DNA from 3 places in the Shewanella loihica PV-4 genome. Region 1 is predicted to be linked to each of the others. Evidence: predicted binding sites of a transcription regulator. Region 1 holds the regulator's gene; each other region holds the start of a gene.
What was found. The regulator sigma-54, encoded in region 1, starts transcription at its own class of promoters, with help from an activator protein. The targets are predictions, from matches to a motif close to GTTGGCACGNNNNTNGNNT.

Region 1 (3,225 bases):
GTTTCACATCACCCATATCCGTGACAGCCACGGCATGGCGCTCTCGGGCGGTGAACGTCGCCGGGTGGAGATCGCCAGGGCCCTAGCCGCCAACCCTAAGTTTATTCTTCTCGACGAGCCGTTCGCCGGGGTCGATCCCATCTCGGTAATCGACATCAAGAAGATCATCGAACAGCTCAAGAATCGCGGCCTGGGGGTGTTGATCACCGACCATAACGTGCGCGAGACATTAGACGTCTGCGAGAAAGCCTATATCGTCAGCCATGGTAATCTGATCGCCGAGGGCACACCCGCCGAAATCTTAGACAACCAGCAAGTACGAGCAGTGTACTTAGGTGAACAATTCAAGCTATAGTTAATCTTATAATGGGGCCACAGAGGAAAAACCACGCGTTAATTGTGGCCTTAGGAACTATCCGATATATTTGTCCGGCACATATAGCCAGAGCTTTCTCATTTTATAATTAGAAACAAGGGAATAGCAGTACGATGAAAGCGTCACTTCAGCTCAAAATGGGTCAGCATCTCACCATGACGCCCCAGCTACAACAGGCCATACGTCTGTTGCAGTTGTCGTCATTAGAGTTGCAGCAGGAGATCCAGCAGGCATTAGAATCCAACCCGCTACTGGAGTTGGATGAAGAGCAGGAGAGCGCCAGCATCGAGCTGCAAGACGATGGCGTCACCGACAGCTTCGACAACAAGTACGACGACAAGATAGAGCTGGATTCGAGCCAGGATAACTCAGGGGTCGAGACCTCTGATGCCCTGACTCAAGACTCTATGCCAGACGAGCTGCCGGTGGATACCACCTGGGATGAGGTCTACACCGCCTCACCAAACTCAAGCTCGGGCGCCATGCGCGACGACGACATGCCTTTTCAGGGCGAGACCAGCGAAGGTCTGTATGAACACCTGGAATGGCAGAAGAACCTGACCCCTTTTTCCGATAACGACCTGGCCATCGCTACCGCCATCATCGACGCTATCGACGAGCGCGGTTACCTGACCCAGACCTGCGAAGATATTCTCGAGGCCATGGGCGACCCAGAGATCGAACTCGACGAGGTCGAAGCGGTGCTCAAGCGAGTACAACACTTCGACCCTATTGGCGTGGCGGCCCGTGATCTCAGCGAATGTCTGACCATTCAGCTGGCCCAATACAGCGACGATACCCCGCACATCGCCAACGCCCGCATGCTGATCAAGGAGCACCTGGATCTCATCGCCGGACGCGACTTCCGTCTGCTGATGCGCAAAACCAAGCTCAAGGAAGATGAGCTGAGGGATGCCATCGCCCTTATTCAGACCCTGAATCCCCGTCCCGGTCTCGCCATCACCGCCAGCCGCGACGAGTACGTGATCCCGGATGTGACCGTCACCAAGAAGAAGGGACGCTGGGTAGTCGAGCTCAACCCAGACAGCATGCCTAAGATCAACGTCAACCAGCAGTATGCCGCCATGGCCCGCAGCACTAAGAGTCAGGCGGATGGCCAGTTTATTCGCGGCCACCTGCAGGAAGCCAAATGGTTCCTCAAGAGCCTGGAGAGTCGCAACGAGACCCTGCTCAAGGTGACCAACTGTATCGTCGACTTCCAGCAAGGCTTCTTCGAATTTGGCGAAGAGGCGATGAAGCCCATGGTACTGAACGACATCGCCGAGGCGGTGGAGATGCATGAATCCACCATCTCACGTGTGACCACGCAAAAATATATGCATACCCCGAGAGGGATCTTCGAGCTTAAATACTTCTTCTCCAGTCACGTCGGTACCGACGATGGCGGAGAGTGCTCTTCAACAGCAATACGTGCCTTCATTAAGAAGCTGGTTGCTGCGGAAAACCAGAAAAAGCCATTGAGCGACAGCAAGATGGCTCAACTCTTGGCCGAACAGGGGATTAAGGTGGCTAGACGCACCATTGCCAAGTATCGCGAGGCAATGCTTATACCGCCCTCGAATCAGCGCAAGAGCTTATAAAACAAACCTGGAAACTGGAGGACTATCTTTATGCAAATAAACCTGACTGGGCACCATATCGAGATCACCCAATCTCTACGAAGCTACATCGAAGAGAAATTCACAAAGCTTGAACGTCATTTCGATCAGATCAATAATGTGCACGTTGTATTAAATGTCGAAAAGTTGCAACAGAAGGTTGAGGCAAAGTTACATCTCCGTGGCGGAGAAGTGTTCGCAACATCCGAACATGCGGACATGTATGCCGCGATAGACTCCCTGATTGACAAACTCGATCGTCAGGTCATTAAACACAAAGAGAAGCTTACTAAACATTAACGATGGAACTGAGTACCATCCTGCGGCCGGAGTGCACCACCTGCGCCACTCCGGGCAGTAAGAAAAAGGTACTGGAGCTTATCAGCGACTTAGCCGCTGTCCAGTACCCCACCCTCTCCTCTCAAGAAATATTTGAAAGCCTTCTGGCTCGAGAGAAAATGGGCAGCACAGGTATAGGCAATGGTATCGCGATTCCTCACGGACGGCTGACTAACATAGATCAACCCGTGGCCGTACTGGTGAAATGTGCTGAACCAATCGCATTCGATGCCATTGACAATCAGCCCGTCGATATCCTTTTTGCGTTATTGGTGCCCGCAGATCAATGCGAGCAACATCTTAGCACCCTGGCCGCTATGGCCGAGAAGCTCAATGATAAGGCGATCATGAAGCAGCTAAGAAAGACCCAAGATGAATCCGAACTCTATCAGGTGATCACCCAATGAAATTGGTTTTGGTATCCGGACGCTCAGGATCGGGAAAATCCGTCGCACTCAGGGTCCTAGAAGATCTAGGCTACTACTGTGTCGACAATCTGCCCTTGCAGATGATGGAGTCCCTGCTGGAGCAGCTCAAGGGGCGCAGCGATCTCGTGGCCATCAGCGTCGATGTGCGCAACATGCCCAGCGAAGAGATCCAGCTGGAAAAGCAGCTGGCCAAGCTCCCCAAAGATACCGAAATCTTAAGTTTCTTCCTGAACTCAAGCGACAATGTACTGCTCAAGCGCTACAGCGAGACCCGCAGGCTACATCCGCTGTCGCGCTCTAAGGTCTCCCTCAAGGAGGCAATTCAGCTCGAGGGCAAGCTGCTCGACCCCATAGCTAAACTGGTGGATCACTATATCGACACCTCTAACCTCAACATCTATGAGTTGAGCGACAAGGTGCGCGAGATCCTGCTGGGCACGGTCGACAAGGAGCTGGTGATCAA
Region 2 (3,225 bases), 1.1 Mb from region 1:
CAAGTCTTGGTTGTCGAGTTCGTTCAGCTTCGCCTTAAGCTCTGCCGCCAGGCTCTCCTGATCTTGCTCTGGCTTGCTGCGGGTGACTAACTGCCAAAATTCATTCTCGTTCATGCTCTTCTCATACCAAACGTGGTTTATGGTTAACGATTGCCTTCATATTTACTCCTGCCCTGCGTATCCGAACTCACTTGTATCAAACGATAGGCCAAACAGAGGCCACATCTTACCCTAAGCCAGCCCGGCTGGCAGCAGGGCCTTTGCAATTTAGCCAAAGCATTAGACATTTAGGTAAAGCATTAGACATTTAGGTAAAGCATTAGACATTTAAGTAAAGCGTTGGACTAAATCGCGCCATTTTTCTACACTGCGGGGCAAATCATTCACCCAAGAGCCAAGATGAACCGACCAAGTCCCAGCATACTGCTACTGATCGCCCTCTATATTGTTATCGCCATCCTCGCCGGTTGGCGCGCCCTGGACAGCCAGACCTTAGATCTCTTTACCCTGGGCGTGATCCCTGTGCTCATCGGCCTCATCGCCCGCACCAGCTGGGCAAGCCTAGTGCTGAAGATCTATATCGGCATACAAACCCTGGGCTTCACGGCGCTGGGCGCCACGGCGGTGATCGCCTATCAGATCACCCCGGAGGACGTTAAGGTAGTGGTGCGTGGTCAGGAGCTGCCCATCTGGGCCATCGCCCTAGTCGTCACCGCACTGCTGAGTTTCCAGTGGTATATGGCCTTCTCCAAGGGACTGAAACAGTACCTGCCGCAGGCGGCTCAAACCAGCGACCAGACCAAGGCTTAATCCCTCTATCGGGGAGGTTTACATCCCATCTCCTCCCCAGCCCTTATCTGACCGGCCTTCGTGCCAATTCAGTCAAATCCAGGCCGCTTTCCTCTGTCACAGGGTTAAATTTTTACTGAATTTGACTGAAAGCACCCTTTGAGCGCATAAAACCGCTTTCATTATAGGGATGCTTGTGGCATGTTAAGTCCAGCAATTGCAAGTATCTAATGTAATTGGTATTACTAAATCTACGGAAAGAAGAGACTATCCAAATGAATAAAACTGAACTTGTTGCAAAAATAGCGGAAAGCGCTGAACTCACTAAAGCTGAAGCTGCTCGCGCCTTAAAGTCTTTCGAAGAAACGGTAGCGGAAGCGATGAAGAACGGCGAAAAAATCTCTATTGTAGGTTTTGGTTCTTTCGAGACCACTAGCCGTGCAGCACGTACAGGCCGCAACCCACAGACGGGCAAAGAAATTCAGATCCCAGCGGCTGTAGTACCTAAGTTTAAAGCCGGTAAGACGCTAAAAGACAGCGTAAACTAAATCGGTATTTAATCCGTCGAAAAAACCTCCTTCATGGAGGTTTTTTTATGCACCCTCCTAGTGCATCCTCTGCCTCATTTTTAACCAATTCGTTACCTACTTCTGATGCAAATAAAATAAACACCTGAAAAATAACAGATAAATATTTGGCACACTCTTCGCTATAGCTTGTACGCGGCCTGACAATACTCATAACAACAGGCAGGGCCGCTCCCATAGACCAATAAGAAGGAATGAGTATGAAACAAGCATTGCGAACCCTAAGCCTACTCGCGGGCACCTTGATGGTTGCCCTACCGGCCAGCGCTAGCGTCACGGGCAACATAGGCGCAACCTCCAACTACTTGTGGCGCGGTGCCACACAGACGGGAGACGCGCCCGCGGTTCAAGGCGGCATAGACTTCGAACACGACAGCGGTCTCTACCTCGGAACCTGGGCGTCCAATGTGGATTTCGGCGACGACACCAGCTACGAGATCGACTTCTACGGCGGCTATGCCGGCAGCATAGGGGAAGACTTTGGGTATGACATCAGCTATCTCTACTACGCCTACCCAGACAGCGATTCGAGCATAGACTTTGGTGAAGTCACCCTGGCCCTGAGCTGGAAGTGGTTCAGCATCGGCTATTCAAAGGTGGTCAATGCCGGCAGCGACGTGGCATCGGCTCCTTTCGATGAGAAAGATCTCAGCTATATCAACGCAGGCGTCAGCTTCCCACTGTCGGAGACACTGTCTATCTCGGCCCACTATGGCTACTCCAGCGGTGATGTCGTCAACGCCTGGTTCGATACCGACAACTATGCCGACTACTCTTTGTCTCTGGATAAGGAAACCGACTTCGGCACCATCTCCTTCCTGGTCAGCGATACCGATCTCGAGGATGACGATCCTAAAGTGGTCGTTGGCTACAGCTATAGTTTCGATTTGTGATCTAAATTTAAATGAGTTGCCACTAATTTAGCTGGCAACTCATTATTGCTCTAGAAATATTTCAATTAAAAACAGTCAATTAAAAACACTTCACCCGTCTATTCGCTCACATTTTGTCTAAATCCACGACAAACACAATAGTGTTAACTCGATCAAACAAAAATCGAAAATCCCCTGCTATTTTTCTCATTAGCGCTCGCTAATGTGCTCACACCTTAGGACGCTAAACTAGCTAACGCTTTGACTCAGTTAACTTTATGTTAAAGCGGCTCAGTGCTAAGCGGCACCAAATGAGTGCACAAGCACTTTATTTGACGAGGATTTCACTATGGCTCAGTTACTCGATGTTATTCCGAACGATGCTGAAATCGAAGCGATCACAGCACCCAAAAACCCTAAGGCGGCCTGTGAGTTGCAACACAGACGCGAAGTCAAACGTCGCCTGGAAGAGTTACTCGAAGAGGCGGCACTCAAACGCGCCATGGGGGGAGATTTCTACTAACCCCAGACTCCTTTGCCTCCTTCGCGCGACCACTGCATGGGGCCAGGCTCCATGCAGGCGTTTGCTCTCGACCTTGAGCATAAGCCTTGAGTACATCAAGGATATAGCACTCAAACTCAGGGCTCAAAGATTCCCCTTCTACCCAGGTTAAATTGGTGTAAGATTAAATTCAGTACATAACTTATTGATAGTCATAATTCTTCCAAGCGGTTCGTCTGCAAGAGGTCATCATGACGCTAAGCAAATCCTTACGCCTTATCGCCCCACTTATCCTGCTGCTAAGCGGCTGTCAGGGCGCCGAGCCGCCCCAGGCTCTGGGCACCTTAGAGCGAGACCGGGTACTCCTGCGCGCCACCACCTCAGAGATCATCACGGGCTTACCTAAACGCGAAGGTAGCCTAGTCACCCAAGGCGAGTTGCTACTGCAATTCGACACCCGCAAACAACTTGCACG
Region 3 (3,225 bases), 1.6 Mb from region 1:
GGGTCCGCACCATGAGGTACGGACCCTGTTAATTCTACTATCAGTTTTGGTAATCTGTTTTGACTAGCCGTTAACTGGCGCTCTTGAGTGAGACAAACTCTGGGTAAGCATCGATACCGCAATCCGATGCATCCATACCGTTATACTCTTCCTCTTCGGAGACACGGATCCCCATGGTGATCTTGAGGATATACCAGGCCGCGAAGGAAACCCCGAATACCCAGGCGAAGATGACCGAGGCGCCATAGAGCTGACCCAAGACTGTCGCATCGGCATTTGACAGCGGCACCAGCATCACACCGAACAGGCCGGCAACACCGTGCACCGAAATAGCACCGACAGGATCGTCAATCTTTACTCTGTCGAACATCACGATGGAGAAGACCACCAGACCGCCGGCAACCATGCCGATAACTCCGGCCAGAGGCAGTGATGGCGACAAAGGATCTGCGGTGATAGCCACCAGGCCCGCCAAGGCGCCGTTTAAGATCATGGTCAAGTCCGCCTTACCCCATACCATCTTACAGACCACCAGGGCAGAGACGGCGCCGAAGGCGGCTGCAGAGTTGGTGTTAACGAAGATCTTCGCCACCGCCGACGCGTTCTCGGCATCAGACACCAAAAGCTGAGAGCCACCGTTAAAGCCGAACCAACCCATCCACAAGATGAACATGCCTAAGGTTGCCATCGGCAGGTTAGAACCAGGGATAGGATTCACCTGACCGTTAGGGCCATACTTACCCTTACGAGCGCCGAGTAACAAGACGCCCGAGATAGCCGCCGCAGCGCCCGCCATGTGTACTATGCCACTACCGGCGAAGTCGACAAACCCAGCCTCAGAGAGGAAACCGCCGCCCCAGGTCCAGTAGCCTTCGACAGGATAGATAACCCCAGTCATTACCACAGAGAAGATCAGGAAGGCCCACAGCTTCATACGCTCGGCAACGGCGCCAGAGACGATAGACATAGCGGTTGCCACAAACACCACCTGGAAGAAGAAATCCGATTCCAGCGCATGGTCGGCATCGCTTGCCTGAGCACCGATGAGGCTAGCAAACGATGGCAACCAGCCACCCTCGGCGTTATCCACATACATAATGTTGTAACCCACCACCAGATACATGATACAGGCGATGGAGTAGAGACAGACGTTCTTGGTTAAGATCTCTGTGGTGTTCTTGGAGCGCACCAGACCCGCTTCCAACATGGCAAACCCAGCTGCCATCCACATCACCAGCGCGCCTGAGATCAAGAAATAAAAGGTGTCGAGAGCAAACTTCAACTCAGATACTGTCGCACCTAGTGTTACTAACTCTTCCATTGGAATTCCCCCTTAAAGTGCTTCGTTATCGAGTTCGCCGGTACGGATACGGATCACCTGATCGAGATCCGTCACGAAAATCTTGCCGTCGCCTATCTTGCCCGTATGCGCCGCCGCGACGATGGACTCGATAAGGTGATCGACGTTTTCAGCCTTAGTAGCGATATCCAGTTTAACCTTAGGCAGAAAATCCACCTGGTATTCGGCGCCACGATAGAGCTCTGTATGGCCTTTCTGACGTCCGAACCCCTTCACCTCGGTCACCGTCATCCCCTCAATCCCCAACCCTGCAATGGCTTCTCGCACATCATCGAGTTTGAATGGCTTGATTATTGCGCTGATTAATTTCATTACCGCCTCCGACTCATCTTAGTATTCTTGCTGATGCCAAAGGCAATTCAATCATCAGGCCAACATTACAAAACTTTAACATTCATAAACTTAGTAATAGCGACGCCCTTCATGCTGCATATAAATGCACCAATTAGGTGCGACTATGCACCGAGCGCACAAAAATAGCGCAGTCGCCTATTCGACTTATGACGAATTGGGTGGCGAAATTATCCGGGTATGATGGAGTCATCACCCATAGAGGAGCGCCCTATGTTGCAACCACAGGAATGTGTACTCGTCATCGTCGATGTCCAGGGAAAGCTGGCCACCCTGATGCACCAGGCAGAGGAACTGGAAACCCGGCTCACCACACTGGTAAAGGCGGCTGAGCTGTTTGAGATCCCTGTCGTCTGGCTTGAGCAGCTGCCCGAAAAGCTGGGGGCCACTAGCCCGGCATTGGCCGAGCTGCTGACGCCTCATTATCAGCCTATCCCCAAGGCTCACTTTAGCGGCTGGCACGCCGAGCCCTTCAGACAGGCACTACAGCAGTATGGCAGGCCCAAGGTGTTGCTCGCCGGCATAGAGACCCACATCTGCGTCTATCAGACCTGCCGGGATCTGCTGGACAACGAATATGAGGTGCACTTGGTGACCGACGCCGTCTCCTCGCGAACCGAGGCCAATAAGCGGTTAGGCTGTGAGATGATGACCCAGCACGGCGCCCTGCTGACCAACTGCGAGTCTTTGTTGTTCGAGCTACAGGCAGAGGCCAGTGGCGACAGATTCAGGGCCCTGCTGAAACTGATAAAGTAGTAGAAAATTGAAATAGTGAAGAGATAAAAAAGCCCCGGATAACCGGGGCTTTTACTATGCAGGGGGGGGGGAAATTAGTAAGTTGCTTCGCGCTTCTTAGCTTCTGCATCCCACTTAGGCAGTACAGTCTTCTTGAACTCAGCCTTGTCGGCATTCAACTTGTTCATGTCCATACCCAATGCAGCTTGCGCCTTGGCCTTGGTAGAAACATCTGGGAAGGCGATAGGCTGCTTAACACCTTTGGTTGCTAGCAGTTGAGCTAGTTTGATGCGTGCATCACCAGCCTTATCTACCGCAGTACCTAGGATGCGTAGCGCTTCGTCAGCTGCGTGAGCCGCAACACCGTGAGAGGCAGTTGCATAGTCCCAGCGCCATTGAGCGTGACGGATATCCATTAAGATTGGCTTCATTTCAGCTTCAGTTGCACCCGCATCCCAAGCCGCTTTAGCTTCGAAGTGCGCCTTAACTAGCTGAGACTCGGCACGTGCCTTAAGGTCAGCAACCTTAACTTTGCGCTCTTTCGTCAGGTTAACCATGAACTCCTTGCTTTGAGTATGACAAGTCGCACAAGTCTCTTCGAAGCGGTCGAATGGGTTACCTACCTTGTGGTCGGTAAACTTACGGCCTTCAGCATTCTTCACCTTAGGCATATGACAGTCGGTACAAGTAACGTTGTTCTTACCGTGTACGCCTAGCTGCCAAGTTTCATAACCAGGGTGCTGTGCTTTCAGCATAGGAGTCTTAGATACGGCGTGAGT

Region 2: the regulator sigma-54 is predicted to act here: its motif matches at 1,483-1,501, upstream of SHEW_RS02205 (TorF family putative porin).
Region 3: the regulator sigma-54 is predicted to act here: its motif matches at 1,718-1,736, upstream of SHEW_RS04360 (P-II family nitrogen regulator).

What each region holds. Positions count from the first base shown of each region.
Region 1 is NC_009092.1:3,951,104-3,954,328, forward strand. Features, by position in the region: gene lptB (LPS export ABC transporter ATP-binding protein) at 1-355, shown strand, start outside; gene SHEW_RS17130 (RNA polymerase factor sigma-54) at 490-1,977, shown strand; gene hpf (ribosome hibernation promoting factor) at 2,008-2,295, shown strand; gene ptsN (PTS IIA-like nitrogen regulatory protein PtsN) at 2,298-2,741, shown strand; gene rapZ (RNase adapter RapZ) at 2,738-3,225, shown strand, end outside.
Region 2 is NC_009092.1:481,052-484,276, reverse strand. Features, by position in the region: gene SHEW_RS02220 (DUF4240 domain-containing protein) at 1-114, opposite strand, end outside; gene SHEW_RS02215 (hypothetical protein) at 400-810, shown strand; gene hbs (non-specific DNA-binding protein Hbs) at 1,065-1,337, shown strand; gene SHEW_RS02205 (TorF family putative porin) at 1,577-2,269, shown strand; gene SHEW_RS20800 (hypothetical protein) at 2,598-2,771, shown strand; gene SHEW_RS02200 (HlyD family secretion protein) at 3,002-3,225, shown strand, end outside.
Region 3 is NC_009092.1:967,831-971,055, reverse strand. Features, by position in the region: gene SHEW_RS04365 (ammonium transporter AmtB) at 71-1,321, opposite strand; gene SHEW_RS04360 (P-II family nitrogen regulator) at 1,334-1,672, opposite strand; gene SHEW_RS04355 (hydrolase) at 1,925-2,467, shown strand; gene nrfA (ammonia-forming nitrite reductase cytochrome c552 subunit) at 2,542-3,225, opposite strand, start outside.